DNA from 4 places in the Rahnella aquatilis CIP 78.65 genome. Region 2 is predicted to be linked to each of the others. Evidence: predicted binding sites of a transcription regulator. Region 2 holds the regulator's gene; each other region holds the start of a gene.
What was found. Region 2 encodes CRP, which controls carbon source genes, mostly activating them, when cyclic AMP is high. Its sites were predicted from a motif close to ATGTGANNNNNNTCACAT; they were not measured.

Region 1 (7,552 bases), 2.2 Mb from region 2:
CTGCCGTGGCCTTTTGGCCGCACGCTGAGGGTCGATAACGGCGAAGTGCATGAACTTACCACGGGTTCAGAAGAAGCGGCGACCGTCGGGGCTGTCGCGGTGGCTGACACCGCCGAAGGCCCGGCACCGGAAAGTGCGAACCGTTTATGGGACTCAGGCCACAGCAGCGACAAATCACAAATCATTGCCAGTGCCGCGAATGACCGGCAAAGTTTTCAAATCATGGATATGGACGTCCGCTTTGTATACCGCATCGCCATGAACGATGACGCGGCGATGGCGAGCCTCTATCACACCGAAAATATGCCGGTGCTGATCCGCAGTATCGCCAATCAGGTGCTGGTGCATGATTTTTCCTCACGCACGCTCGACAGCCTGCTCGGCAGCGAACAGACACGTCTCGCCGCAGATATTGGCCGCAAAGTGCAGAGCCAGCTTGATCATCTCAACAGCGGCGTGGAACTGCTGGCCACAGTGATTGAATCGATACATCCGCCAGCGGGTGCAGCGGATGCTTATCACAGCGTACAGGCGGCACAAATTCTGGCGCAAAGTGCAATTGCCGGTGAGAAAGGCCAGGCCGCGCAGCAACTGAATGCTGCGCAGCAATTTGCCCGTCTGGCGCTGGATGCCGCCAGCGCAAAAAACCATGAAAACCGCGATCAGGCGCAGGTCATGGCGCTGCGCTTTAATGCAGAAAATCAGGCGTATCAGACTGGCGGGCAATCGTTCCTGACCGGGCGTTATTTCAGTCAGCTGACGCTGGCAATGCAGCAGCATCCGAAGGTGTTGATTGTCGATCACCGGATCGGTAGCGGGACACCGCCGGTGCTGGATCTGAGAAATTTTACCCTGCCATTTACGCCCGGAGCGGATAAAGCGGCGCATTCTGTTAAAGCGGAGACTACCCGGTGAGTGATACCCAACAACCTGAAGGCCACGGACATGATCATGACGCACATGGCGGACATCATCACGGTGCCGGACATCATCATCACCATCATCATTCCGGGCCAGCAGCTCCCAAACTCTGGCGGCGGGTCATAATTGCCGTTGTCCTGGTGGCGCTGATTGCCGCCACGGCCTGTCTGGTACAGGTGCGATCCGGTGAAGCGATGGTGATCACACGCTTCGGCAATCCGGTGCGTGTGCTGCTGCAACCCGGTCTGGCGTGGCATCTGCCGGTGCCGCTGGAGACGGCGATCCCGGTGGATTTACGTATCCGCACGACGTCCAGTGGTTTGCAGGATGTCGGTACGCGCGACGGACTGCGGATCATTGTGCAGGCTTATACCGTCTGGCAGGTGAAAAACGATCCTCAACATGTGCAGCGTTTTATCCGCGCGGTACAAAATCAGCCGGATATGGCTGCCGCACAGATAAGGACGTTTATCGGTTCGGCGCTGGAAACGACCACCAGCGGTTTTGCGCTGGCTGAACTGGTGAACACTGACGCCGGCAAAATCCGCCTTTCCGGCTTTGAACAGCATTTGCATGACCAGATTGCCCGCCAGTTGCTCGACAGCTACGGCATCGAACTGGTGCAGGTCGGCGTTGAACGCCTGACATTACCGTCGGTGACGTTGGATGCCACTGTGGATCGCATGCGGGCAGAGCGCGAAACTATTGCCACCGAGCGGTCTGCGGAAGGCAAGCGTCAGGCGGCTGAAATCCGATCCTCCGCCGAACGGGATGCCCGCGTGATTAAGGCTGATGCGTCAGTCAACGCGGCCAATATTGAAGCGCAGGCACAGGTGGAGAGCACAGCGATATACGCCAGGGCCCGGGCCGGTAACCCGGAACTGTACGATCTGCTGCGCTCGCTGGACACGCTCAACAACGTGATCACACCGGGTACTCAGCTGATATTGCGCACTGATGCCGCACCGTTCCGGCAACTGATTGAAGGTCCGCCAGTATTACCCGCCGCCGGTAACGGGACGCGGCCATGAATCCGCTGTCCCGTTTTCAGGGCAATGCGTGGTTTCAGGCAGGGCGCATGGCGTATCTGGCGCTGTTTGCCATGACGCTGATTGCCGCCGCGAACTGGCTTTTCTCTAATGTCCGGCAGATAGAGCCCGATAAGCGTGCGGTGGTGATGCGCTTTGGTGCGGTTTCGCGCACGGCGGGAGCCGGATTATTGCTGGCGTGGCCGGAACCGCTGGAACAGGTAGAAATCCTGCCCGCTGCCGACCGGGTGATCGAACATCACGTTACCGCCTTGCTGAGAGAGAATAGCGTGCCTGCCTGGACCAATAGCGGCGGCGAGAAAAGTGATGCTGTTGCAGGTGCGGGGTATTTACTGACCGGTGATTCCGGCGTGGTTCAGCTGGATGTGCAGGTGTATTACGTGATAACCGATCCTGTGGCGTTTGTGTTGCAGGGAGAGCACGTATTACCGGCGCTTGACCGCTTAACCGAGCACGCTGCGGTGGCGATTTGCGCCTCACGCGATCTGGATACCATTCTGGTCGCCCGGCCGGAAATGGTGGGTAACGGCAATCATATCGCAGAACGTCGTGAGCGGCTGCGCGGTGATTTACGTCAGGCAATTAATCAGCAACTCGCCGCGCTGACGGCGGCGGGTAGCCCCTCCGGTATAGAAGTCCGTCGCGTTGATGTGCAGTCTTCTCTGCCTCCGGCGGCGGTCGATGCGTTTAATGCCGTACTGACGGCCAGTCAGCAAGCGGAACAGAACATCGCCACGGCCAGTAACGAGGCTGCCCGCGTACATCAGGAGGCCGTTCAGTCGGCAGATCGCGCCTTACAGGTTTCCCATGCCAAAGCCAGCGAGCAGATTGCGCGCGCCTCAACGGATACCGCAACTATTGTACAACTGGCTAACGACCATTCGCCTGAATTGCTGTGGCGTTTGTGGCGTGAGCGGATACCGGCGATCCTCGCCCATGCAGGCAGCGTCACTGCTGTTGATCCCCAGGACGACGCACATCTGATCCTGCCCGGGCCAGACCGCCCATCATCTCAACCCTGAGGTATTGCCCCTGTGACTTCTTTTTCCTCTGAAGAACCGCCAGCGTCGCCAGCAAAAAGCGTGCTGTTAACGCGTCATGAGCAGCGAAACATGGCAGTGCAGTTGCTTCTGGCGATGGCCGCGTTTGGTCTGTTGCTGTGCGGCTGGATCTGGCAGTGGTGGTTTCCACAGCAAAGCGATGTCGGGCAAATTTTGTTTGGCGTGGCGTCATTGCTGGTAGCGGTACCGGTGCTGCGTTCGGCGATCCATAGTTTGCGCAGCCCCAGCCTGCATGGCGTTACCGATCAGCTGATTGCGCTGGCAATGCTGGGTGCATGGGCCACGGGTGACCTGATGACCGCCGCGTTGCTGCCGGGGATCATGATTTTTGGCCATATTCTGGAAGAGCGAAGCGTTATCGGTTCGCAGGAAGCCATTGATGCACTGAGCCCTCTGACCCGCAGCCGCGCGCGCCGTATTTTGCCCGGCGGTGAGATTGAGGAAATCGATAACCACAGGTTGCGAACCGGTGACCGGGTTGAAGTGCGCGCCGGTGACCGGGTACCTGCCGATGGCCGGGTGTTATCGGGCAGCGCCAGTCTTGATACCGCGCCGATCACCGGGGAATCCGTGCCGCAGGAAGCCCGCCCGGGCGACGAGGTCTTCGGGGGGACCATCAGTCTCGACGGATTGTTGTCCGTCGAAGTTACGCGCACCGGTGCGGATGCCACATTAGGTAAAGTGATTGCGCTGATACAAAAAGCCGAGCATGCCAAACCGCCGATCACCCGTCTGCTCGAACGCTATGCCGGGCAATATCTGGTGCTTATCCTGCTGATTGCCGCTGCGACCTGGTTTGTTACGCGTGATGCCCACGCCATGCTGGCGGTACTGGTGGCGGCGTGTCCGTGTGCGCTGGTGCTTTCCGCACCGGCCACGGCAATTGCCGGTATCGCGGTGGCGGCGCGTCATGGGATCCTGATCCGCAGCTCTGCATTTCTTGAGGAACTGGCAGATCTGAATGCCATTGTGGTCGATAAGACCGGCACACTGACGCACGGTGAGTTGCATCTGCATCGCGCCGTACTGGCAGAAAATGCATCTTCTGATGTCGTGCTCCGTCTGGCGGCCAGTCTGGGCGCGGCGAGCAGCCATCCGGTAAGCCGTGCGCTGGCGAAGTTACTGCCGCGCGAACAATACTTATCGCTGGAAGACGTATCAGAACAGCAGGGGATGGGCGTGCGTGCGCGAACCGCACAGGGCGAGGCTCTGTTAGGGCGACCGGCATTTTTCAGCCAGAACACAATCGCGGCGAGTGCTGAACCTGAACATGACGGACCGCTGGTCGGTCTGGCGCTGAACGGGCACTTTCTCGGCTGGTTGCTGCTGGCGGATTCTTTGCGGCCTGAAGCGTCAGTTGCGTTAGCCGAACTCCGCCTGCTGGGCCTGCAACGACAGCTTCTGCTGACCGGCGACCGTGCCAGCGTGGCGCATCGTATTGCCGGTGAGCTGGGCATCGGCGACGTGATCGCGCAGGCTTTACCGGAGGATAAACTGCTTCAGGTATCAGCCGAAATTGCGCACGGGTTCCGCCCGATGGTGGTCGGTGACGGCATTAATGATTCGCTGGCATTAAAAGCGGGCGTTGTAGGCATTGCAATGGGCGCGGGGGGCAGCGATATTGCGCTGGCCTCCGCCGATGTGGTGCTGATCGGCAGCGATTTGCGTCGTCTCGGCACCTGCGTTCGTCTGAGCCGTGCGTGCCGCAGGACGCTGAAAATCAATGTATTCATTGGTCTGGGCTGGACGCTGGTGGTGATGGCGGCGGCCGCACTGGGGTTACTCGGCGCAGGTGGCGTATTGATCGCGGCATTGCTGCATAATCTCAGCACCTTGCTGGTGCTGGGGAATGCCGGGCGTTTGCTGCGCTTTGACGAGCCGCTTTAGGAAAGCAAAAGGGCGCAATATATTGCGCCCTAAAAAACGATGGGTCGGGGAAGTATTAAAGCTCAGCTTTGAAGGTATGCAGACGACGCATGGTTTTTTCTAAACCGTCCTTCATCAGCAATTCAGTACAGCGCAGCGACTCATCAATCGCATCGTCAATCAGCTTTTGTTCACTGGCTGGCGGCTTGCCCAGCACAAATCCCACCACTTTACTTTTATCGCCCGGATGGCCGATGCCGATACGCAGACGGTAGAAGTTCGGGTTATTGCCGAATTTACTCTGAATGTCTTTCAGACCGTTATGGCCACCGTTACCACCGCCCAGTTTGATTTTCGCCATACCCGGCGGGATATCCAGTTCGTCATGCGCCACCAGAATTTCATCCGGCTCAATGCGATAAAACTGTGCCATCGCCAGAACCGCTTTGCCGCTGAGATTCATAAAGGTGGTCGGCACCAGCAGACGGACGTCCTGACCCGCCAGTGACAGGCGGGCGGTATAACCAAAAAACTTACTTTCTTCTTTCAGTTGCTGGTTGTGCTGGCGGGCGAGAAGATCGACGTACCAGGCGCCGGCGTTATGGCGGGTCTGGGCGTATTCTGCGCCGGGATTGGCCAGTCCAACGATCAATTTAATGCTGCTCACGATGTTCGCTTCTTTATCCGGTGAGGTTTAGCGGGCTAGTTTACCTGTCGCGTGTGGCTGTGCCAAATATCAGACAGGGTAAATCTCTGCGGATGGTCGAGATTTTGAATAGTTTATGTTGCTGACTATTCACCTTTTGAATGTATATGACTGGAAAACGTAAAGATTTGTCATTCGACGTTCTCTGTCTGTGATCATGACCGCAAAGTGAACCGGATGGGACGTCTATAGTTAAAGGCAGGAAAAGACAAGACAGCAATGATGCTAAGACTATCGACAACTGGAGGTGACTTATGAAACGTAAAACCGCAAGAATAATCGGCAATGGCCTGATGGGACTCGGTTTGCTCACAATGGTCGGTGGTGTTGGTTATTCCATCCTGAATCAGATGCCTGAACTGGGGTTACCCCAATTTTTAGCGCATGGCGCAATTGGTAGCATCTTCATCGGCGCCATTTTATGGCTGGCGGGTGCCAGGGTCGGCGGACAAGAACGTGTTGCAGACCGGTACTGGTGGGTTCGTCATTTTGATTCCCGCTGTACGAACGGTAAGTCACACCGGCATTCCTGAGTTTATCAGGCTGTAATGGGGTTTTGTTGATCAGAAAAAAACCGTTGTCGCTTTTGCGATAACGGTTTTTGCATTTCAGGTTCTGCCAAAACAAAATGCCCCTGAAAACAGGGGCATAATGATTAATGCTCGAACATCGCTGAAATGGATTCTTCATTGCTGATGCGGCGGATAGCCTCAGCGAGCATGCCTGACAGAGTCAGGGTGCGCACTTTTTTCAGTGCACGGATTTCTGCGGATAACGGGATGGTGTCACAAACAATGACTTCGTCAATGACGGAGTTTTTGATGTTTTCCACGGCATTGCCGGAGAAAATCGGGTGAGTGGCATACGCAAATACGCGTTTAGCACCGCGTTCTTTCAGTGCTTCGGCAGCTTTACACAGCGTGCCACCGGTATCGATCATGTCATCAACCAGTACGCAGTCACGACCCGCTACGTCACCGATAATGTGCATCACCTGAGAAACGTTTGCGCGTGGACGACGTTTATCAATGATAGCCATATCAGTGTCGTTCAGCAGTTTTGCTACGGCACGGGCGCGGACAACACCGCCGATGTCCGGAGAAACGACAATCGGGTTTTCCAGGTTCTGTTGCAGCATATCTTCGAGCAGAATAGGGCTGCCGAAAACGTTGTCTACAGGTACATCGAAGAAGCCCTGAATTTGCTCTGCATGCAGGTCTACGGTCAGAACGCGGTCAACGCCAACGCTGGACAGAAAATCAGCCACAACTTTCGCGGTGATGGGCACACGGGCAGAACGCACCCGCCGGTCCTGACGTGCATAGCCGAAGTAAGGAATAACGGCGGTGATACGACCGGCGGAGGCGCGGCGTAAGGCATCAACCATGACGACCAGTTCCATCAGGTTATCGTTAGTAGGCGCGCAGGTGGACTGGATAATAAAAATATCTCCGCCACGTACATTTTCGTTAATTTGCACGCTTACTTCACCGTCGCTGAAACGACTGACGGCGGCGTCACCAAGGCTGGTGTATAAACGGTTGGCAATACGTTGTGCTAGTTCCGGGGTGGCGTTACCAGCAAAAAGCTTCATATCAGGCACGAGAAGAACCTCAGGCTTGCGTCCAGGGAAGACATTGGCTTTTGGCACCACCGGGCGGTGAGCGGTACCAAAGCATTATGCTCACGATACTTCTAAATCTTACTACTTAAATCTGTTGAATAATTGGCTGGCAAAGAACAGACACAAAACCACTGTGACTCTCTACGCTTTGCCCGCAGTTCTCAACCAGACATCACGAAAACGGTGCAACGGCGAGATATTAACACCTTGTGCGACAAAACTCCGACTCCACGAGGGTGTTATGTCTAAAATCTGACAGGCGTCAGATTCGGTGTCGAATTCTGCAAACACACAGGCACCCGTTCCGGTGAGTCGCGACGGCGCG
Region 2 (7,552 bases):
ACTGCCGCCGGACTGCGCCAGATAATTCAACACCGCAATGCCGCGTTCTAAGGCCTGAGCGCCCTTTTGCGAACCAGAACCAGGCTGGCTAGGACGCCCCCGTTTTTTTACTTCGGCCATCTCACATTTCTCCAGCATCAGGCGCTGAGCGCCCGCGTTTCGCTTGTTTTCAGATGCTTGTATCTTATGCAAGATGCTTTATAGCGTCACGACTTTAATCCCGCTGCAACGGGTAAAATAAGCTGATAGCCCTGAGGTAACTGACTGATATCACAGTTGTCTGCGCCGCCACGATCGACGGTGAGAAAATTCGTCACCGTCTCAAACGCAAACAGCGGATGGTGCCAGACATTCCGGTGATAATTCACGCCCTGCAGGCCGTTGGTGATAAAGGCTTTCAGCGTGGAGATATCCGGCGTCTCGCCCCCTGCCGCAACAATCACGATAAAGCGCTCGCCCTGCATCGGCACAAACGCCTGTGAACCGAGCGGGTGTTTTTCGAGTTGCGTCACCACAATGGGCAACGGTGCTGGCTGGGCGCGGTTGATGCTGACCAGCGGGCGATCCTGCCCGAGGATTTCCACGTTGGTCAGATCGTGGTACCGCTCAACCTTGCCGTCGTTGATATGAAAAAAATCGCGACCTGTCGTCTCAATCACATCACCGTAAGCCGCGAAGGCCGCCTGGGTCAGCGGGTAAACCGGAAGTTCCATGGCATTCATCCCTGCATTTAAAATAAAACCGGTGAGATAAGCCCGCCAGATTGGCGGATTTATCCTCAATGCAATTACTGTAGAAACTTTTTCCAACTTGCTCAATATAAATATGGAAAAAGATTCCATAAAATTGATGAAGTCCACAATTCTCATCCGGTTAAATCTATAAAATCTTTTTCATTCAATGCATTAACATTACTTCGGGTGACCTATGCTGGATGAGGAGTCGATTAAAACCTTTATGCACGTCGCACAAACAGGCAGCTTTTCCCGCGCGGCAGAGATGCTGCATAAAACGCCTGCGACCATCAGCTATCGAATTAAGATGCTGGAAGACAGTACCGGGACGTTATTGCTCAACCGCACGACCCGCACGGTGTCGCTGACGCCCGCCGGACAGCACCTGCTTGAACGATGTCGCCAGTGGCTAACCTGGCTGGAGGGTGTACCGGCCGAATTGCAGCAGATTAACGACGGCATTGAGCGCCAGCTGAATGTGGTGGTGAACAATCTGATGTACTGCCCTGAAGCTCTGGCAGCGTTATTAAGCTCTCTGACGCAGCGCTACCCGTTCACGCAGTTCACTTTCACACGGCAGATTTACATGGGGGTATGGGATACGCTGCTGTACGAAGATTTTCAGCTGGCGATTGGCGTGACCGGTACCGAATCCCTTTCTAACGCCGTGAATCTGCTGCCGCTGGGTGAAGTGGACTGGGTTTTTGTTCATGCGCCCTTTCATCCGTTGCAGCACATCACTGGCATGCTGGAAGAAGCGGTATTGCGTCAGTACATTGCCATCAATGTGGAAGACACCTCGCGCCATCTGAACAAGCGGGTGGCCTGGTTGCTGACCGGGCAACGGCAGATCATCGTGGCAGATGTGGCGACTAAACTGGCCTGTCACCTGAAGGGAATGGGTATCGGTTTTCTGCCGCGCCATCTGTGCCAGCCGTATCTCGACAGCGGCGAGCTGATCGCCCGGCAAATCCGCTATCCGCGCGCCCCTTCCCCGCTCAGTCTGGCGTGGAAAAAGGAGTACACAGGCAAGGCGCTGCATGACATTGTTTCTCTGTTCCACCAGAAAGACCCGCTGATCCAACCGTTGCTGGCGGGTTTAGAATAGTGATGCCCTCTTTGGCTTCGCGAATAAATATGGTAACAATAGGCTTAATTATGCGCAGCCTTGACGCCAGATCTTCGACCACAGAAAAGACCGCGTCTCGCCTGCCTGCATCACCTTTATGGAGAACAGCGCATTATGTCAGCCAAACATCCTGTTATTGCCGTGACCGGTTCGAGCGGTGCCGGCACCACAACCACCAGCGTGGCATTTCGTAAAATATTTCAGCAGCTTGGTTTGCGCGCGGCGGAACTGGAAGGCGACAGTTTTCATCATTTCACTCGTCCTGAAATGGATGCGGCAATACGCAAAGCGCGCGATCTCGGCCGTCATATCAGCTATTTCGGACCGGAAGCCAATGACTTTGGTTTACTGGAAAAAAGCTTTATCGAATACGGAGAAACCGGCACGGGTCGTTCACGTAAGTATCTGCATACTTATGACGAAGCCGTTCCCTACAATCAGGTGCCGGGTACCTTTACGCCGTGGCAGGCATTGCCGGAACCGACAGACATTTTGTTCTATGAAGGTCTGCATGGCGGCGTAGTGGCAGACAAAATTGACGTCGCCGCACAGGTCGATTTGCTGGTCGGCGTAGTGCCCATCGTTAACCTGGAGTGGATCCAGAAACTGGTGCGCGATACCGGCGAGCGCGGGCATTCCCGTGAAGCGGTGATGGATTCCGTCGTGCGTTCGATGGATGACTACATCAGCTATATTACGCCGCAGTTTTCCCGCACGCACATCAACTTCCAGCGCGTGCCAACTATCGACACTTCAAACCCGTTCGCAGCAAAAGCCATTCCGTCGCTGGATGAAAGCTTTGTGGTGATCCACTTCCAGGGGCTGGACGACATCGATTTCCCGTATCTGCTGGCGATGTTACAGGGGTCGTTTATCTCGCACATCAAAACGCTGGTGGTGCCGGGCGGCAAAATGGGGCTGGCGATGGAGCTGATCATGGCGCCGCTGGTGCAACGCCTGATGGAAGGCAAGAAGATCGAGTAAACTTTATTCGGCTGCAATCACTTCAAAGCTGTGGGTGATGGTGGCCGCTTTACCCAGCATCAGAGACACAGAACAGTATTTTTCGGCAGACAGGCTGACCGCACGTTCGACAATCTTATCGGTCAGGTCCTTCCCGGTGACGATAAAATGCAGATTAATGTGCGTGAACAGGCGCGGCGCTTCTTCGCGGCGTTGTGAGGTCAGCTTCACTTCACAATCACGCACGTCATTACGGCCTTTTTGTAAAATTGATACCACATCGATTGCGCTGCAACCGCCTGCGGACATCAGTAACATTTCCATCGGGCTTGGGGCTTTATCACCCGCATTGCCATCCATTGAAATCTGATGACCCGATGCAGACTCACCTAAAAATGTCAGCCCTTCAACCCATTTGACACGTGCATGCATGAACTATTCTCCCGGTGAATAAACTTATCGAAATCTGCTCTCAGAGTACCCTTTCACCTAAAATCTGGCAACGTAACCCGATCGCCATCATGCTGAAGCGAGACAACAGAAGACAGCATCTCAAACCTGTGCTACAAACAAAGCCGAAACATACTTTCCAGTAAATTGCGGTGACGGTTTTTGCGGTTTAAGAACAGAACCCACGGTGATAACAGCAATAAACAGGCTGTTGCACTCCGACATCCGCTTGCAGCATTTCTGGGGAGTTATATGCTGAAAGGGCGCTTTGGATTTTGAAGTGCCGTACAGGGAACTCTGAGCCCTGTGATTTTGGGCAGCGATAACAACAGAGGATAATAGCAAATGGTTCTCGGCAAGCCACAAACAGACCCGACTCTTGAATGGTTCCTGTCTCACTGTCATATACATAAGTATCCTTCTAAAAGTACGCTGATTCACCAGGGTGAAAAAGCCGAAACGCTTTACTACATCGTGAAAGGGTCAGTTGCTGTCCTGATTAAAGATGAAGAAGGCAAGGAAATGATACTGTCCTACCTTAACCAAGGTGACTTCATCGGCGAGCTGGGACTCTTCGAAGAAGGTCAGGAACGCAGTGCCTGGGTACGTGCTAAAACTGCCTGTGAAGTGGCTGAAATTTCTTATAAAAAATTCCGCCAGCTGATTCAGGTTAACCCGGATATTCTGATGCGCCTCTCCGCGCAGATGGCCAACCGTCTGCAAGTGACGTCAGAGAAAGTCGGCAACCTTGCCTTCCTCGACGTAACCGGTCGTATCGCTCAAACCTTGCTTAATCTGGCTAAACAGCCTGATGCAATGACCCATCCGGACGGGATGCAAATCAAGATTACCCGTCAGGAAATTGGCCAAATCGTCGGTTGTTCACGTGAAACAGTCGGACGAATCCTCAAAATGCTGGAAGATCAGAGTCTGATCTCCGCACACGGTAAAACGATTGTCGTTTACGGCACACGTTAATCCCTCAAAAATTGGCGCGGCAGAACACTGTCGCGCCTTTTTTATGGGCTAAGCTTTACCCATGACGCTATGGCGAAGACTGTTTTACCATCCTGAAGTGAACTACGCGCTGCGCCAGACGCTGGTGTTGTGCCTGCCTGTCAGCATTTGCTGGTTGTTCGGCAATCTGCAAATGGGGCTGCTGTTTTCTCTCTGTCCGGCCTGTTGCAACATCGCCGGTCTGGATACTCCGCACAAACGCTTTTTCAAACGCCTGCTCGTCGGCGGTTCACTCTTTGCCGTGAGCAGTATTCTGCTGCAACTGATGCTGGAAAACTGGCACGTTCCGCTGCCGCTCATTATGCTGTCGCTGGCGTTACTGCTCGGTGTCACCGGTGAAATCAGCCCGCTGCATGCGCGTCTGTTACCCGGCGCGCTGGTGGCAACTATCTTCACGCTGAGCATGGTGGGCGTGCGCCCGATGTGGCAGGCCCCGGTGCTGTTCGCTGCCGGCACCGCCTGGTACGGATTGTTTAACTGGGCGTGGTTTCGTATTTCGAAAGAACAACCGATGCGCGAAACGCTCAGCCAGCTCTATCTGCAACTCGCGGATTATTTCGAAGCCAAGTACAGCCTGCTGACGCAACATACCGATCCCGAAACCGCTTTGCCGCCGTTGCTGACCCGCCAGCAGCAGGTTATCGACCTGATTGCCCTGCTTTATCAGCAACTGCACATGTTGCCCCAGCACGGACATCATCATCACCATAAGCGGCTGTTTCAGCGTTTTCAGGTCGCACTCGATTTGCAGGAGCACATTACCGTCAGCCTCCATCAGCCGGAGGAAGTACAGAAACTGGTCGAGGAAAGCCATGCCGAAGCGGTTATCCGTCGCAATGCGCAGGTGATTTCCGCCCGTCTGCGGGTGATTGCCGACGATATCCTTTATCATCGCTTATCCGAGCGCTTTACGATGGCCAATGAGCTGACCGCGCTGGAGAAAATCGCCGCGCGTAACCCGGACAATCCGGTCGGCCAGTTTTGTTATTACCATTTCAGCCGTATCGCGCGTCTGCTGCGCACCCAGCGCCCGTTGTACCGGCGCGATCTGATGAACACTCAGCCGCGTCTGCCCTTCTGGCCTGCGCTGAAAAGTTATCTCTCATTCAAATCCGTGGCCCTGCGCAATGCCGCGCGTCTGGGCATTATTCTGGCGATTGGCAGCAGTCTGGGGCTGTTTTTCAATCTGCCCAAACCGTACTGGATTTTGCTGACTATTATGCTGGTCAGCCAGAACGGCTATAACGCCACGCGCGTGCGGATCCAGCACCGTGCGCTGGGCACATTGGCCGGATTACTGATTGCCTCAGGGTTGTTAAAACTGGAGTTGCCGGAAGGCACCACGTTGCTGTACATGCTGCTGATCACGCTGTTGTCCTATACGGTTTTACGCAAAAACTACGGGCTGGCGATGGTCGGCATGACGGTGACGGCAGTGTATACCCTGCAGTTGCTGGCGATGAATGGCGTGCATTTTCTGGTACCGCGGCTGGTGGATACGCTGATCGGCTGCGCACTGGCATTCGGTGGCACTATCTGGCTGTGGCCACAATGGCAAAGCGGTTTGCTGCGCCAGAATGCGCACCAGGCGCTGGAAACCTATCAGAACGCTATCCGCCTGCTGCTTGAGGAAAATCCCGACACCGCCAGGCTGGCGTACACCCGTATGCAGGTCAATCAGGCACACAATAAGCTGTTTACCTCGCTCAACCAGGCGATGCAGGAACCGGGGTTTAACTCGCATTATCTGGCGGACATGCGTTTATGGGTGACGCACAGCCAGTTTGTGGTCGAGCATATCAACGCGATGACGATCCTTGCCCGCGAGCATTACATGCTGCCGGAAAAACTGGCGACGGAATATTTACAGACCTGCGAAATCGCGCTGCAAAGCTGTCAGCAACGGCTGCTCTACGACGGGCCGGGCAGCGAGAACAATCTGTTTAATGCACCGGAACTTCACCCCGATATGCCGCTGACCGAAATGGAACGCCATCTGCGGCGCGTGATTTCGCATCTCAGCGTGATGCATACCATTTCGTCACTGGCGTGGAAGCAGAGGCCACATCATGGTATCTGGCTGACGCGGCGGGCGTGAACGTGAAGGGGATTGCCCTTTAAATCTCCGAATTAAAAATTGGCCGGAGCTATTTCGGTTTCTCAAGTGCGGATGCCGCGCACTGACGGCTTAAAACGGATTGAGAAAGTTTCGGTTTCTCAAGTACGGGGATCACTTAACGCGCAGCGCCGAAACCGCCCAAAATGGGAAAGTGCTTTTCCCCTTTTGGATTTCCCCTCGCTTTTTCAACACGCGCTCCGCTCGCTGGCTATGTTTCAGCAACCGCAGCGACAGGCTGGAAATCTTGCCGCGTTGCGGTTCCCTCTCTCGGTCCTGAAGCCCTGGGTCTTCAGGCCGCTCCGTTCGGCAAGATTTCTGAATCGCCCGCAGGATCTCAAATTCAACGGCAGATTGTCTTTTATCTTTTAAATAAGTTGATTGGCGTGCTCAAAATTCAGCTGAACGGAGCGGCTTCGAGACCATCGGCTCGAAGACCGAGAGAAGGCAGTGCGAAGCACCTGGATTTGCGCCACACACTGATGCGTCAGAACATGTCCGTCGTGCCTGCGACAGCGCGCAGTGAAAAAGCGAGGGGAGTGCAGAGGGGAAAAGCCTTTCCCCTCTGCTCGGTTTCGGCGCAAAGGCCTTGTGATAACCGTTATTGAGAAACCGAAATATTCTCGGTTTAAACCAGTGGGGCCGTGGGGATCACCCCCCACAAACTTTCCCCACGGCTTTCTCAAACCGCGCCATCCCTTCTTCAATATCCGCGAAGTCGATGACAAGTGATGGCGCGAACCGCATCACATTCGGTCCGGCGACCAGCATCATCAGGCCGAATTCGGCGGCGGCGGCATGGAATTCTCCGGCGCGGTTTTTATACGCATCGGCAAGCTCGGCCCCGATCAGCAGCCCCTGGCCACGGAACTCGCTGAAGATATGATATTTCTGATTGATGGCTTCCAGCGCACTGATGAATTTCTCGCGGCGCTCGTTGATGCCAGCCAGTACATCAGGCGTATTGATGATATCCAGCGCAGCTTCGGCGACCGCACAGGCCAGCGGGTTACCGCCGTAGGTGGTGCCGTGTTTGCCCGGTTCCATCACGGAGGCCACTTCTTCGGTTGCCAGCATCGCGCTGACCGGGAAACCACCGCCGAGCGCTTTGGCCGTGGTCAGGATGTCCGGCGTCACACCGTA
Region 3 (7,552 bases), 1.2 Mb from region 2:
ACAAACGGTGTCCCGAACAGGTGGCAAACGTGACCGATAGCCGCGGCTTCCATTTCGACAGCCGCCACGGTCGGGAAGGTTGCGCGGATACGTGCCAGAGGCGCTGCGCCATTGATGAACGCGTCACCGCTGCAAACCAGACCGCGTACGGCGTTCAGGTTCAGTTCACGGATGCAGTTTTCTGCCAGTTCAATCAGCGCCGGATCAGCGGTGAACGCAGGCGGACAACCGGCCATCTGGCCCGGTTCATAGCCAAACGCGGTGACGTCAGCATCGTGATAACGCACTTCATCAGACACGACGATATCACCGACTTTCAGGGTCTTCGCCAGACCGCCAGCGGAACCGGTGTTGATCACCACATCAGGACGGCAATGTTCCAGCAGCAGTGTGGTACCCATGGCCGCAGACACTTTACCAATGCCGGATTTCAGCAGCGCCACGTCCACGCCATTTAACTGGCCGGTATAGATTTCGCAGCCTGCGCGTTCGATAGTCTTACGGTTGATAATCTTGTCGCGCAGCAGGGTCACTTCCTGCTCCATTGCACCGATAATGCCTACTTTCATATGAATACTCGCAGATGTGGTTGGAATGAGCCGCAGCCTGTGCGGAATTGACGGTTTAATCACGAAAACAATGTGCGATAGTCTATCATGGCTAAAGGTAAGAAATAATCCGTTTGGGATGCAGGTTGTTAATGCAAAAAGCGCATCGGCCTGGTGTGTGAGTGGCTGAAAAGGTGGGAAATCATGTCCGGGATCGATTTTAAAGCGAAATTCAATTTTCAGCGTCCTTTCAGCGCCCCGATCGAGGCACGCGATGCTTATGACGTCGTTCGTCAGTTCGAAAGCGATCGCGGGCGCATTATCAACTCGGCTGCCATCCGCCGCCTGCAACAAAAGACACAGGTTTTTCCGCTGGAGAAAAACGCCGCCGTTCGTAGCCGCCTGACGCACTCCCTTGAAGTTCAGCAGGTCGGGCGTCACATTGCTAAAGAGATTCTGCATCGCCTGCGCTGGCAGGAAAAGCTGGAATCTTACGGGCTGGACGAGGTGACCGACCCCTTTGAAAGTGTGGTCGAAATGGCATGCCTGATGCACGACATCGGCAATCCGCCGTTCGGCCATTTTGGTGAATCCGCCATTAACAACTGGTTCGCCAGGCGGATGGATACCGCCGGTTGTGGCGAAACGCCGCAGGAAACTGATGCCTGTCTGGTCACCTGTTTGCGCCTGACGCCAGGCGACGCTGAACTGAACCAGTTGCGCAGTAAAATCCGCTACGACCTGTCTAATTTTGAAGGCAATGCGCAGGCCATCCGGCTGGTATTCACCTTACTGAAACTCAATCTCACTTACAGTCAGACCGCCTGCATTCTGAAATATACCCGCCCTGCGTATTCAATGACCAAACTGCCTTCGCATGATTACCTGATGAAAAAACCGGGTTTTTATCTGGCGGAAGAGCCGTTCATCAAAAAACTGCGCAGCGAACTTGGGTTGGGTGAATTTAACCGCTTTCCGCTTACCTACATTATGGAGGCGGCCGATGATATTTCTTACTGCATTGCTGATCTGGAAGATGCGGTTGAGAAAAGTATTTTCAGCGTTGAACAGCTTTATAATTATCTGTGTCGTGAGTGGGGAGCGATAGAGAAAAACGACTTCTTCGATAAAGTGGTTCGCACTGCTTACGAGAAAATGGATAAAGCGAAAACGTTCCGTAATCCGGTGGATTACTTCTTTATGGAGCTGCGCGTTCAGACGGTGAAACAACTGGTGCCGCATGCTGCCCGCCGGTTCATTGATAATATAGAAGATATTTATCAGGGCACCTTTAATCATGCGTTGCTGGAAGATGACAGCCAGGCCAACCGGTTGTTAGAGATTTATAAAGCAGTGGCCTTCAAACAGGTATTCAATCATCCCGAAGTGGAGGAGCTGGAATTACAAGGCTATCGGGTGATCAGCGGATTACTCGATATTTACAGCCCGTTGCTGGATATGCCGCTTACAGATTTTAATCAGCTGGTTCAGGAAGATACGCACAGGAAATATCCTATTGAAACCCGTCTGCTGCATAAGGTTTCTGCCAAACATCGTCTGGCTTACAACAATGCCGTAGCGGCGCTGGAAGGATTACCGGTCGCGGAACATGCCGCACAGGAGTTTTATTATCGTGCGCGAATGATTCAGGATTATATCAGCGGAATGACCGACCTTTATGCCTACGACGAATATCGCAGGCTGATGGCCGCTGAATAGTTTACCCGTAATACGAATTAGTCAGGCTAACGTTAAGGATTAAATTGAACTCTCTTTAATTTTCTTTACGGAACTGTCTGAAAAATCGCCATTTGTAAATGCTGACAATAATTTTTTACCATTGTCATTTCGACCCTGATGAACTTCACGCTATTAATTACATCTCAGTATCACGACTACCAAGCAATGCGACTAATCTGGTTGCCACAATAATTTTAAGAGATCCTGAAAAATGAAAAAATCGAGTTTATTCCTCAGCGCATTAGCGTTAAGTATCGGTATGGCAATGGCCCCGGTTTCTTCTGCACTGGCTGCTGAAACAGCGTCTTCCAGCACCAGCACCACTCAGCTTCCCAGTCTGGCACCTATGCTTGAAAAAGTGATGCCCTCTGTGGTGAGCGTTAACGTTGAAGGCAGTGCGCCGGTAAAAACGCCGCGCATGGGTCAGCAGTTCCAGCAATTCTTTGGTCAGAATTCGCCGCTGTGCCAGGACGGTTCGCCGTTCCAGGGCTCTCCGGTTTGTCAGGGCGGCGGTCAGGGGCCGGATGGCCAGCCTGCGCCTGAACAGAAAGAAGATTTCCGTGCGCTGGGTTCCGGCGTCATCATTGATGCCGACAAAGGGTATGTGGTCACCAACAACCACGTGGTTGATAACGCCACCAAAATCAGCGTACAGCTCAATGATGGCCGCAAATTCGAGGCGAAAGTCATTGGCAAGGACCCGCGTTCTGACATCGCGGTTATTCAGTTACAGAATGCGAAAAACCTGACGGCCATTAAGATGGCGGACTCCGAACAACTGCGTGTGGGTGATTACACCGTGGCAATCGGTAACCCGTATGGTCTGGGCGAAACCGTGACTTCCGGTATCGTTTCTGCACTGGGTCGTTCCGGCCTGAATATTGAGAACTACGAAAACTTCATCCAGACGGATGCGGCGATCAACCGCGGTAACTCCGGCGGTGCGCTGGTGAACCTGAACGGTGAACTGATTGGCCTTAACACGGCGATCCTGGCACCGGACGGCGGCAACATCGGTATCGGTTTTGCGATCCCAAGTAACATGGTGAAAAACCTGTCCAAACAAATGATCGAATTCGGTCAGGTGAAACGCGGTGAACTGGGCATCATGGGGACTGAGCTGAATTCCGAACTGGCGAAAGCCATGAAGGTGGATGCACAGCGCGGCGCATTCATCAGCCAGGTCATGCCGAAATCTGCAGCGGAGAAAGCGGGCATTAAAGCCGGTGACGTGATACTGAGCATGAACGGCAAACCGATCAGCAGTTTTGCTTCGTTCCGCGCGGATATCGGCACTCTGCCAATCGGCACCAAAGTGACCCTCGGACTGCTGCGTGAGGGCAAACCGATGAACGTTGAAGTGACCATCGAGCAAAGCACTCAGACACCGAAAATTGAATCCGGCAACATTTATACCGGCATCGAAGGGGCTGAACTGAGTAACGGCGCAGCGGGCGATCAGAAAGGCGTGAAAGTCGATGAAGTGAAACCGGGCTCAACGGCGGCACGCATCGGCCTGAAAAAAGGCGACGTCATTCTGGGTGTGAATCAGCAGAAAGTGACCAATCTGGGTGAGCTGCGTAAAATTCTCGACACCAAGCCAAACGTTCTGGCGCTGGATATCCAGCGTGGCAACACCTCAATTTACCTGCTGGCACAGTAATTTCTGCCCGCAGTACTTCGCATAAAGCACGCTCCGGCGTGCTTTTTTTTGTCTATAGAAAACCCCCAGCTAGGCTGGGGGTTCCGTAAAGCTTCCAGCTTTGAGCCGGATATAAAAACCCCTTTTGATTTGTTAAAACACCTTGCGGTCTGGCAACTGCATTGGTCAAACAAGAAATCAAAAGGGGGTCCCAATGGGGGACGAAAAGAGCTTAGCGCACACCCGATGGAACTGTAAATATCACATAGTTTTCGCGCCTAAATACCGAAGGCAGGTCTTCTACGGCGAGAAACGCCGTGCAGTAGGGAGTATTTTAAGAAAACTGTGTGAATGGAAAAATGTGCACATTCTGGAAGCAGAATGCTGTGCAGATCACATCCATATGCTTGTGGAAATCCCGCCGAAGATGAGTGTATCGAGCTTCATGGGGTATCTGAAGGGCAAAAGTAGTCTGATGCTATATGAACAATTTGGTGATCTTAAATTCAAATACAGGAACAGGGAGTTTTGGTGCCGAGGGTATTATGTAGATACAGTGGGTAAAAATACATCGAAGATCCAGGAATACATAAAGCACCAACTGGAGCAGGATAAACTAGGGGAACAGTTATCAATCCCGTATCCAGGGAGCCCGTTTACGGGCGGTAAGTAACGAATTTGGATGCAAATGTCAGATTGCTATGCGCCTGTTAGGGCGCGGCTGGTAACAGAGCCTTACAGGCGCATATGAAAAACCTCCGGCTATGCCGGAGGATATTTATTGCCTGTTTTTCAATGACGCCCATAAATGATGGGAATTATGCAGGGCCAGGTTGGGCATTTGCTTAAAAATGTGATGTTACCCGCAACTTCAATAGGTGCTTTCGCTCTTTGGGCATTTGCATAATGTACGGGCATCGCCGCCTGAGTATGCTGCTTTAACAACGATAAAACAGGCAAGGCAGGGGCTCCATGTCGGCGTATCATCTCGATGCAAAGCTGGCGCAACAAATTGTTGCCCGCACAATGCAAATTATTGATAGTAATGTGAATGTCATGGATGGCCGCGGACGGATTATCGGCAGCGGCGACGATCAGCGTCTGGGTGAATTGCACGAAGGGGCATTGCTGGCGATTTCGCAGGAGCGCATTGTCGACATCGACGAAGGCGTTGCCCGGCATTTGCACGGTGTTCGTCCGGGCATCAACCTGCCGCTGCGTATCGACGGCCAGATCGTTGGCGTTATCGGTCTGACGGGCAATCCGTCGCAGTTGCGTCAGTATGGCGAACTGGTGTGCATGACCGCCGAAATGATGCTCGAACAGGCGCGTTTGCTGCATATGCTGGCGCAGGACAGCCGTCTGCGTGAAGAACTGGTGCTGAATTTAATCCGCGTAGACGAGCTTTCTCCGGCGCTGATGGAATGGGCGCAGCGTCTGGGCATCGACCTGAACCGGCCGCGCGTCGCTGCGGTGGTGGAGGTCGACAGCGGACAGCTCGGTGTGGATTCTGCCATGGCGGAACTGCAACAGTTGCAAACCCTGCTGACCACGCCGGAGCGCGACAACCTGATCGCTATCGTTTCCCTCACCGAGATGGTGGTGCTGAAACCGGCGCTGAACAGCTACGATCGCTGGGATCCGGACGGTCACCGCCAGCGCATTGATCATCTGCTGTCACGCATGACCGAAACCGGCCGCCTGCGCGTGCGCATTTCTCTTGGCAACTTCTTTACCGGCCCCGGCAGCATCGCCCGTTCTTATCGCACCGCACGCACCACCATGACTGTGGGCAAACAGCGGATGCCGGAACAGCGTTGTTACTTTTATCAGGATCTGATCTTACCCGTGTTGCTCGACAGCCTGCGCGGCGGCTGGCAGGCCGACGAACTGGTGCGTCCGCTGGCGCGTCTGAAAGCGACGGATGGCAACGGATTACTGCGCCGCACGCTGACGTCGTGGTTCCACCATAATGTTCAGCCTACCGCGACGTCTAAGGCCCTGTATATTCATCGTAACACGCTGGAATATCGCCTTAACCGTATCTCGGAATTAACCGGTCTGGATCTCGGGAATTTCGACGATCGTTTATTGCTGTACGTGGCGCTGCAATTAGATAACAACCATTTGTGACAGCCATCACAGCTGTTTCATTATTTTGTGAAACAACTCGCACGGCGCTGGGCATTTGCCTCAGGATAAATGCAAAGGGCAATTTATGCTTGGAAGATTGCCCAATGAGTAAAAGGAATGTTGTTCATATACTGGCTGCGTTCCTTCCTCTCTGAACCCTACAGTTCTGTGAATGGAATGACTTTTATCTCTGTTTAGAGGCGTTGTCATTAATTCCGGAGAACACCATGGAAACTACCGTTTCAGCAGCCAGTGCCGTCAAAAAAAGAACTAACGCGCGCTACTGGATAGTGGTGATGTTATTTATTGTCACCTCATTTAATTACGGCGATCGCGCCACATTATCCATTGCCGGTTCGGCGATGGCCAAAGATATCGGGCTGGATTCCGTCGGGATGGGATATATCTTCTCGGCATTTTCCTGGGCGTATGTCATCGGACAGATACCCGGCGGCTGGCTGCTCGATAAATTCGGTTCGAAAAAAGTTTATTTCTACAGCATTTTCATCTGGTCTTTATTCACCCTGTTGCAGGGCTTTGTTGATGTCTTCAGCGGCTTCGGCATTGTCGTTTCATTGTTTGCCTTACGTTTTCTGGTCGGTCTGGCCGAAGCGCCCTCCTTCCCCGGCAACAGCCGTATCGTCGCGGCCTGGTTCCCGGCTCAGGAACGTGGCACCGCAGTCTCTATTTTTAACTCCGCGCAGTACTTTGCCACGGTTATTTTCGCGCCGATTATGGGCTGGCTGACCCATGAAGTGGGCTGGTCACATGTCTTCTTCTTCATGGGCGGTCTTGGGATCGTGCTGAGCTTCATCTGGCTGAAAGTCATCCACGATCCGAAAGATCATCCGGGTGTAAACCAGGCGGAACTTGATTACATGGAAGCCGGTGGTGCGCTGATCAATATGGATCAGAAGATCACCAAAAAAGCCGCGGTCAAAGGTGAAAAAACCTTCCAGCTTAAGCAGTTACTGAAATCCCGCATGATGATTGGCATTTACATCGGCCAGTATTGCATTAACGCGCTGACTTACTTCTTCATCACCTGGTTCCCGGTGTATCTGGTTCAGGCGCGCGGCATGTCGATACTTAAAGCGGGCATGGTGGCCTCGGTACCGGCGATTTGCGGCTTCCTCGGCGGCGTACTGGGCGGGATCATTTCCGACTGGCTGATGCGCAGAACCAGCAACCTGACACTGTCGCGTAAGGCCCCGATTGTGATCGGCATGCTGCTGTCGATGTCGATGATTTTCTGCAACTACGTCGATACCGAATGGATGGTGGTCGGTATTATGGCATTCGCCTTCTTCGGTAAAGGTCTGGGTGCGCTGGGCTGGGCGGTGATGGCCGATACCGCACCGAAAGAAATCAGCGGACTGAGCGGCGGATTGTTCAACATGTTCGGTAACGTCTCCGGCATCATCACACCGATCGCTATCGGCTACATTATCGGAACGACCGGTTCCTTCAACGGCGCACTGATTTATGT
Region 4 (7,552 bases), 1.3 Mb from region 2:
GGATCCAGTTCACGACCATAAACTTTACATGAACCTTCCACCATTTTGATGCCGCCGAATGGGATCAGGGCACGTTTTAATGGCGCGTCAGTTTGCAGACCCACGATGGTTTCTAATGATTTGTTGATGTAGCCGGCATCGTGAGAAGTGATGGTAGAGGCAACGTCGGTATCGAAATCTACTGGAGCCTTAGTGCGGTTCTCCAGTTTGATACCATCCATTACTTTATCCCACAGGGTGGTTGTCGCTTGGGTAGCGCCAGCCAGGAAGGACTCATCACCTTCATACGGTGTGTAGTTCTTCTGAATGAAGTCACGGACGTTTACGCCATTCTGCCATTCACCAGCACTAAAACCCTGCCATGCGTTGGTCAATTTTTCATTGAGCTTGGACATTTTGCACCTACCTTCTAATTTGGATTTCTTTAAAAATCACGTGTAAAACTGTCGTAACAAGAGACTGCCACGTTGGCTCAGTGGTGTTTCTCATCGCGAAGATATATGACCCAGTACGTTAACCCTACCAGTAAACCACCCCCGATGATGTTACCGATGGTCACAGGGATCAGATTGTCGATGATAAAGTTTGTGATATTTAGTTCTGCGAATTGTGCCGGTGTTGCCCCGACGGCCTGCCAGAATTCTGGTGTCGCAAAATTTTTCACTACAATGCCTAAAGGGATCATGAACATGTTAGCAATGCTGTGTTCAAAGCCGCTGGCGACGAACATGCCAACCGGTAAAATCATGGCGAACATTTTATCCATCAGACTGCGGCCGGAGTAACTCATCCATACCGCCAGGCATACCATCAGGTTAGCGAGGATCCCCAGACATACGGCTTCGATAAATGTGTGATGCATTTTATGATCAGCAGTTTGCAGAACGTTCAGTCCCCACAAACCATTATCAACCATGTATTCACCGGAGAACCAAATCAGAGCCACAAAGAATAAGCAGCCAAACAGGTTACCAATATAGACATTGACCCAGTTACGCGCCAATTGCCCCCAGGTGATTCTCCCGCTGGCTTTCGCAATGACGATAAGCACAGTGGACGTGAACAGGTCCGCGCCGCATACGACAACCAGCATAAGACCCAGAGAGAAGCAGATGCCTCCAACCAGTTTTGCCAGACCATAAGGGACGGTACCGGCGCCTGTTGTGGCGGTGATATAAAAAGCAAAGGCTATAGAAATAAAGACGCCAGCAGTAATGGCTAAAAAGAATGTTTTTAACGGCTGTTTGGTGGCTTTATAAACGCCAGCATCTTCAGCAATTTTCGCTGTAGCGGCGGGTAAAATGAGATCGAAGGGGTTGTCAGCTTTCACATTAACTCTCTTATTCAGGGCTATGCACTGCGCAACGAGATACTAGCAAAGCAGTATAACGTAAAAATTGACGTGGATCATATGAGGGGGTTTTTAGTGGTTTCCAGTATACTACTGAAGGGGTGAATTTCAGATTAACCTATTGAAAATAAAACAATAAAAAGATTTTAATTTTTGCAAATAAAGTTGATGAGCGAGGAATTTATTTTTAGGTTCAGGTTAATATTAAGGATTCAGTGTTAATAAATATCGTTATTTTTATTTTATAAATTTTACTTTCAATTAACTTATAAAAATAAGTCCCCTATTTTTTTCGTAAAAACGACGCGCAGATATTATTTCGCGCAGAATTACACGTCATTTTAGTGACCGAGTCAAACTTTTGAGGATAAAGAGAGCAGCGGAAGCTCAGGATGTAGAATGAACGGATGTTGAATTTATAAACAAAAAACCGGCAGTAAATTCTGCCGGTTTTAGTCGGTTCACCCTGTCAGTGGATCAGGCTTTCGACCAGTGACGACGTTTGGCGACTTGCAGCTTTTCGTATGCGCCAAGCAGCGCCTGATGGGCGGGCAATGCTTTCAGCTCAGGGTCGACTGCAAACAGACTGTGGAAACGGACTTCGCCACTGATCGCTGCCGAAGCATCTTCAACCGCTTTCTGACCATACATTTTCACGAAAGCGTTGTAGTACTGGGCTGGCTCGCGATCTTCTTCCAGAGACAACTGCAGCAGGGTTTGCAGGCAACGGTAATAGTTATTGCGCTCATCGCTGTACACCGAGGCGTTGAACTCATGCGCCCATTCCGCCCAGGTCAGCGCCTGATCCAAATCACCACCTGCGAGGGCCAGCATAGATTTCAGCTCGCCAACACGCAGCGTGTACCAGCCGTTGTCTTTGCCGCTGGCGATACCCAGCAGTTCGCGAACACGGGTAAAGTCATCCAGACCTTCATCATCAAGCTGTGTGATCATCTCAAGATACGTTTCTTTTGGCAGATCACTGTCCGGCAACGCCAGAAGCTGATCACGCAGATGCGCGCCCATGCTGTTATTCGCCAGCAGTAAATCTTCCGCAGGATAAATGTCAGACATACCCGGCACGATAATACGGCAGGCATACACATCCAGATGCTCGTAATCGGCGATATACACTTCAGCATCTTCTTTATCGAAAATAGCCATCAGGGTTGCAAATTCTTCTTCAGTGGTACCGCTGAAGCTCCAGTCTGCAAACGGATAATCTGCGTCCTGCTTGAACATATCCCATGAAATCAGACCGCTTGAATCGATGAAGTGAGTTTCAAGGTTGGCGTGTTCGGCAACTTCTTCATCATCAAAAGTCGGTGCAGTGAAGACATCCAGATCTTTCAGGCTGCGGCCTTGCAGCAGTTCAGTCACCGTACGTTCCAGTGCTACCCCAAAATCAGGGTGCGCGCCAAAGGATGCGAAACAGGTGCCGTTTGCCGGGTTGAACAGAACCACACAAATGACCGGGTAATTACCCCCCAGCGAGGCGTCATAAGAAAGGATAGGGAAACCTTCTTCTTCCAGTTTTGCGATGGCTTCAACCACACCAGGATAGCGTGCCAGAACCTCTGAAGGGATTTCAGGCAGACTGATGGATTCTGCAATAATGCGGTTTTTGACATAGCGCTCGAAGACTTCTGACAGCCCCTGAACCCGCGCTTCATTGGCGGTGTTACCCGCGGACATGCCGTTGGAGACGTACAGGTTGCCGATGATGTTCATCGGTATATAAACGGTTTGCAGATCAGACTGACGGGTAAATGGCAGGGCGCAGATACCACGGTCAGGATTGCCTGATTGCAGGTCGATCAGATCACGGGCAACCAGTTCTTTATCGGCATCATAAAATGCATGCAGGCGCTCATCCAGAATCCCGGCGGGCAGACTGTCGTCTTCCGGAAGCGGGAACCACTTCTCATTCGGATAATGAACGAAATCACCGTTAGCGATTTCTTTGCCCAGATAGAAATCAGCGAAGAAATAGTTAGTCGACAGACGCTCAAAATATTCACCCAAAGCAGAAGCCAGTGCGGCTTTTTTGCTGGCACCTTTACCGTTGGTGAAGCACAGCGGGCAGTCGCGATCGCGAATGTGCACTGACCAGACGTGGGGAACCGGATTCAGCCACGAAGCTTCTTCGATATTAAAGCCGAGATCGGTGAGTTTTTGTTGGAAGCGGGAAATGGAATCTTCCAGCGCCGCGTCTTTACCAGGAATAAAAGTTTGGGTCATTGAGTTCACTTTTGAGCGTGCTAAAAACGCGCAATGATACGGGGTTTTGCGCATTAGCTCCATGTATTCGTGTTAAGAATGTAATCGCGTTGTAACGCGCTAAGCTTGTCTGTAAAACCTCGGTCGCTAATCTGCTGTTTTCACTTTCTATGAGGCATCTATGCAGGCTTTTGATATCAAACGTATGGCGCTGGATAAATTTCCCCTCGAGTATCTGGGAGAGGTGTCATTCCGCTGTTTTTTCATCTTTGTGGTGGTGTTTATATTTCTGAAACTCACCGGGCGACGTGGGGTAAACCAGCTTTCTTTATTTGAAGTGGTGATCATCCTGACACTGGGATCTGCCGCTGGTGATGTGACTTTCTATGACGATGTGCCTCTGCTGCCTGTGTTTGCGGTCTTTTTCTCGATTTTGCTGCTGTACCGCCTTTCGACCTGGCTAATGAATAAAAGCCGTCATTTCCAGAACTGGATGGAAGGCAAACCGCTGATCCTTATTCGCGACGGCTTGTTCGAATGGGAAACCATGGCCCGGGAAAATATTACGAAGGGGGAATTTTATATGGAGTTGCGGCAGAAGGGTGTCGAGCATCTCGGGCAAGTCCGGCTGGCATTTTTGGAAGCCAATGGCGGTCTGAGTGTTTTTTTCCGACAGGCTGAAGATGTCCAGCCGGGGCTGCCTGTATTACCGGAAGATTATATTGATATCGAAATGCTTATGCTCACCAGTGGTCTGTATGCCTGTCACCAGTGCAGCTTGATTCAGAACTTCAAAGTCGGCGAAAAAGCAGCGTGTCCGCGTTGTCAAAATATCACCTGGGTGAAGGCGCTGAGTACCGTGCGGGCGTGAACAGATAATCCTGTTAAATCAGCTTTCCAGGGAGGAATGAACCTTGTGACCAACATCTCATCGCTGTTTATCAGGTCGTCATCAATAACCGTTGCAGACTGCTTGTCTCGGATGATAAAACCGTTAAATTAGTGACTACTATGTGGCTGTCTCAGAGAAGTGGTGAGGGGAAATGACTCAGGTTTATAATTTTAGTGCAGGTCCGGCAATGATCCCGGCTGAAGTGTTGCGTCGTGCGGAACAGGAACTTTGTAACTGGCACGGACTGGGTACATCGGTGATGGAAATCAGTCACCGCAGTAAGGAATTTATCCAGGTTGCTGAAGAATCCGAAAAGGATATTCGTGATCTGCTGAATATTCCCTCGAACTATAAAGTGCTGTTCTGTCATGGTGGCGCACGTGCGCAATTCGCCGCAGTGCCCATGAACCTTTTGGGCGATAAATCCTCCGCTGACTACATTGATGGTGGTTACTGGGCACACAGTGCAGTCAAAGAAGCCCAAAAATATTGCACGCCAAACGTGATTGATGTCACCACCACGATTGAGGGTAAACGTGGCATTCTGCCGATGAGCGAATGGAAGCTGAGCGCCGATTCTGCCTACGTTCATTACTGCCCGAATGAAACTATTGATGGTATCGCTATCGATGAAATGCCTGATTTTGGCGATAAAATCGTGGTAGCAGACTATTCATCCTGCATTCTTTCCCGTCCGATTGATGTCAGCCGCTTTGGGGTGATTTATGCGGGCGCGCAGAAAAATATCGGTCCTGCGGGCCTGACCCTGGTTATCGTTCGCGAAGACCTGCTGGGTAAAGCGCGCACTGAGTTGCCTTCTATCCTCGATTATACCGTGCTGGCTGAGAACGATTCTATGTTCAATACCCCGCCAACATTCGCATGGTATCTGTCAGGTATGGTATTCAAATGGCTGAAAGAACAGGGTGGTCTGCGTGAGATGGAAAAACGTAATCGCGCAAAAGCCGAACTGTTGTATGGCACCATTGACCGTACCGGTTTCTATCGTAACCCTGTGGCAGACGCGAACCGTTCGTGGATGAACGTTCCTTTCCAGATGGCTGACGCCTCTCTGGATAAACTGTTCCTTGATCAGGCGCAGGAAGCGGGTCTGCATGCATTAAAAGGCCATCGTGTGGCTGGTGGTATGCGTGCATCTATCTATAATGCAATGCCTGTGGAAGGTGTAAAAGCACTGACTGACTTTATGACTGAATTCGAAAAACGTCACGGTTAAGTGCGCTGGCTTTCGGGCCCGCAGGATGCTTTAGTAAGAAGCCTTAAAAATGACCCCGGCTCACTGTCCGGGGTCATTTTATAAAAAGAAGAATTGGAGAAAGAGTGGAATCCCTGACATTACAACCTGTTGCGCTGGTTAACGGCAGCATCAATTTACCTGGCTCAAAAAGTGTTTCAAATCGCGCACTTTTACTGGCTGCTTTTGCACAGGGCACTACCCGCCTGACTAACCTGCTCGACAGCGACGATGTGCGCCATATGCTGACAGCACTGACTCAGTTGGGTGTCACGCATCGTTTATCTGCGTCCAGGACAGAGTGTGAAATCGACGGTCTGGGCACGGCTTTTTCCAATGCTAAAGGTCTGGAACTGTTTCTGGGGAACGCCGGTACCGCTATGCGTCCGCTGGCTGCGGCGTTGTGCCTGGGTGAGCAGAATGTGGTGCTGACCGGTGAGCCGCGCATGAAAGAGCGTCCGATCGGGCATCTGGTCGATGCGCTTCGTCAGGGCGGCGCGCAGATTGATTATCTTGAGCAGGAAAACTATCCGCCTCTTCGCCTGCACGGTGGGTTTAGTGGTGGTGACGTTAGTGTCGATGGCAGCGTTTCAAGCCAGTTCCTGACTGCGCTGTTAATGATGGCTCCGCTGGCAGGTAACGACACCACCATTCAGATTAAAGGTGATCTGGTTTCCAAACCTTATATCGATATCACGCTGAACCTGATGAAAACCTTTGGTATCGAAGTGGAAAACCACGCGTACCAGACATTCAGTATCAAAGGCCGTCAGCAGTACGTGTCTCCGGGTTCCTATCTGGTCGAAGGTGATGCCTCTTCAGCGTCGTACTTCCTGGCCGCTGCGGCCATCAAAGGGGGTACGGTTCGCGTGACCGGAATCGGCAAAAACAGCATGCAGGGTGATATTCGTTTTGCAGACGTGCTGGAAAAAATGGGTGCGACTATTCACTGGGCTGATGATTACATCGAATGTACCCGCGGTGAACTGAAAGGCATTGATATGGACATGAACCATATTCCTGATGCAGCAATGACCATTGCTACTGCTGCGTTGTTTGCCGAAGGTCCGACGACGCTACGCAATATTTACAACTGGCGTGTTAAAGAGACTGATCGACTGACAGCGATGGCGACTGAGCTGCGTAAAGTCGGGGCAACGGTGGAAGAGGGCGAAGATTACATTCGTGTTGACCCGCCTCAATCACTAAAATTTGCCGAAATTGGCACCTATAATGATCACCGGATGGCAATGTGTTTCTCGCTGGTGGCGTTATCTGATACACCAGTGACCATTCTTGATCCGAAGTGTACCGCGAAAACATTCCCGGACTATTTTGAACGTCTGGCAGCCATCAGCACACTGGCATAGTGTTTCACTTGTTTGCCCTGCCTGAACGGACATCCCGGATGTCCGTTTTTTTGTTTTTCAGGCTCAGAACCGTCCGCTTTTTAGGCAACTGAAAAATGTGGGGTAACAGTTGTCGCAAAGGCAGCGTATAATGCCGCTCCTGAATTAGTCCTGTGAGACTAATGAAGCGGGCAGACCCCACCGAAAGGAGACAAAAATGACGGCTTTAGCCCCGGTAATCACCGTTGATGGGCCAAGTGGTGCAGGCAAAGGTACGTTGTGTAAAGCGTTGGCCGAGGCCTTTAACTGGCATCTGCTGGATTCCGGCGCGATTTACCGCGTTTTGGCGCTGGCGGCATTGCATCACCAGGTTGATATTGTCTCAGAAGAGGCGCTCGTTCCGCTTGCCGCACATCTCGACGTTCGTTTTGTGGCTCAGGATGGGCAGTTACACGTTATTTTAGAAGGTGAGGATGTGACCCATG

Region 1: the regulator CRP is predicted to act here: its motif matches at 5,753-5,770, upstream of pth (aminoacyl-tRNA hydrolase).
Region 3: the regulator CRP is predicted to act here: its motif matches at 4,782-4,799, upstream of RAHAQ2_RS17935 (CdaR family transcriptional regulator).
Region 4: the regulator CRP is predicted to act here: its motif matches at 4,486-4,503, upstream of serC (3-phosphoserine/phosphohydroxythreonine transaminase).

The regions. Positions count from the first base shown of each region.
Region 1 covers NC_016818.1:2,536,695-2,544,246, reverse strand. Annotated here, with positions in the region: gene RAHAQ2_RS11555 (SPFH domain-containing protein) at 1-915, shown strand, start outside; gene hflC (protease modulator HflC) at 912-1,952, shown strand; gene hflK (protease modulator HflK) at 1,949-2,992, shown strand; gene RAHAQ2_RS11540 (heavy metal translocating P-type ATPase) at 3,005-4,918, shown strand; gene pth (aminoacyl-tRNA hydrolase) at 4,974-5,564, opposite strand; gene ychH (stress-induced protein YchH) at 5,858-6,136, shown strand; gene prs (ribose-phosphate diphosphokinase) at 6,259-7,206, opposite strand; gene ispE (4-(cytidine 5'-diphospho)-2-C-methyl-D-erythritol kinase) at 7,369-7,552, opposite strand, start outside.
Region 2 covers NC_016818.1:330,129-337,680, reverse strand. Annotated here, with positions in the region: gene allR (HTH-type transcriptional repressor AllR) at 1-120, opposite strand, end outside; gene RAHAQ2_RS01485 (ureidoglycolate lyase) at 207-713, opposite strand; gene allS (HTH-type transcriptional activator AllS) at 928-1,842, shown strand; gene RAHAQ2_RS01475 (phosphoribulokinase) at 1,978-2,847, shown strand; gene RAHAQ2_RS01470 (OsmC family protein) at 2,851-3,258, opposite strand; gene crp (cAMP-activated global transcriptional regulator CRP) at 3,622-4,254, shown strand; gene RAHAQ2_RS01460 (YccS/YhfK family putative transporter) at 4,316-6,391, shown strand; gene argD (bifunctional acetylornithine/succinyldiaminopimelate transaminase) at 7,061-7,552, opposite strand, start outside.
Region 3 covers NC_016818.1:3,947,221-3,954,772, reverse strand. Annotated here, with positions in the region: gene mtnN (5'-methylthioadenosine/S-adenosylhomocysteine nucleosidase) at 1-569, opposite strand, end outside; gene dgt (dGTPase) at 753-2,267, shown strand; gene degP (serine endoprotease DegP) at 2,500-3,951, shown strand; gene tnpA (IS200/IS605-like element IS1541D family transposase) at 4,145-4,603, shown strand; gene RAHAQ2_RS17935 (CdaR family transcriptional regulator) at 4,903-6,063, shown strand; gene RAHAQ2_RS17930 (MFS transporter) at 6,291-7,552, shown strand, end outside.
Region 4 covers NC_016818.1:1,642,897-1,650,448, forward strand. Annotated here, with positions in the region: gene pflB (formate C-acetyltransferase) at 1-395, opposite strand, end outside; gene focA (formate transporter FocA) at 473-1,330, opposite strand; gene ycaO (30S ribosomal protein S12 methylthiotransferase accessory factor YcaO) at 1,829-3,592, opposite strand; gene RAHAQ2_RS07550 (DUF421 domain-containing protein) at 3,753-4,442, shown strand; gene serC (3-phosphoserine/phosphohydroxythreonine transaminase) at 4,615-5,700, shown strand; gene aroA (3-phosphoshikimate 1-carboxyvinyltransferase) at 5,805-7,088, shown strand; gene cmk ((d)CMP kinase) at 7,285-7,552, shown strand, end outside.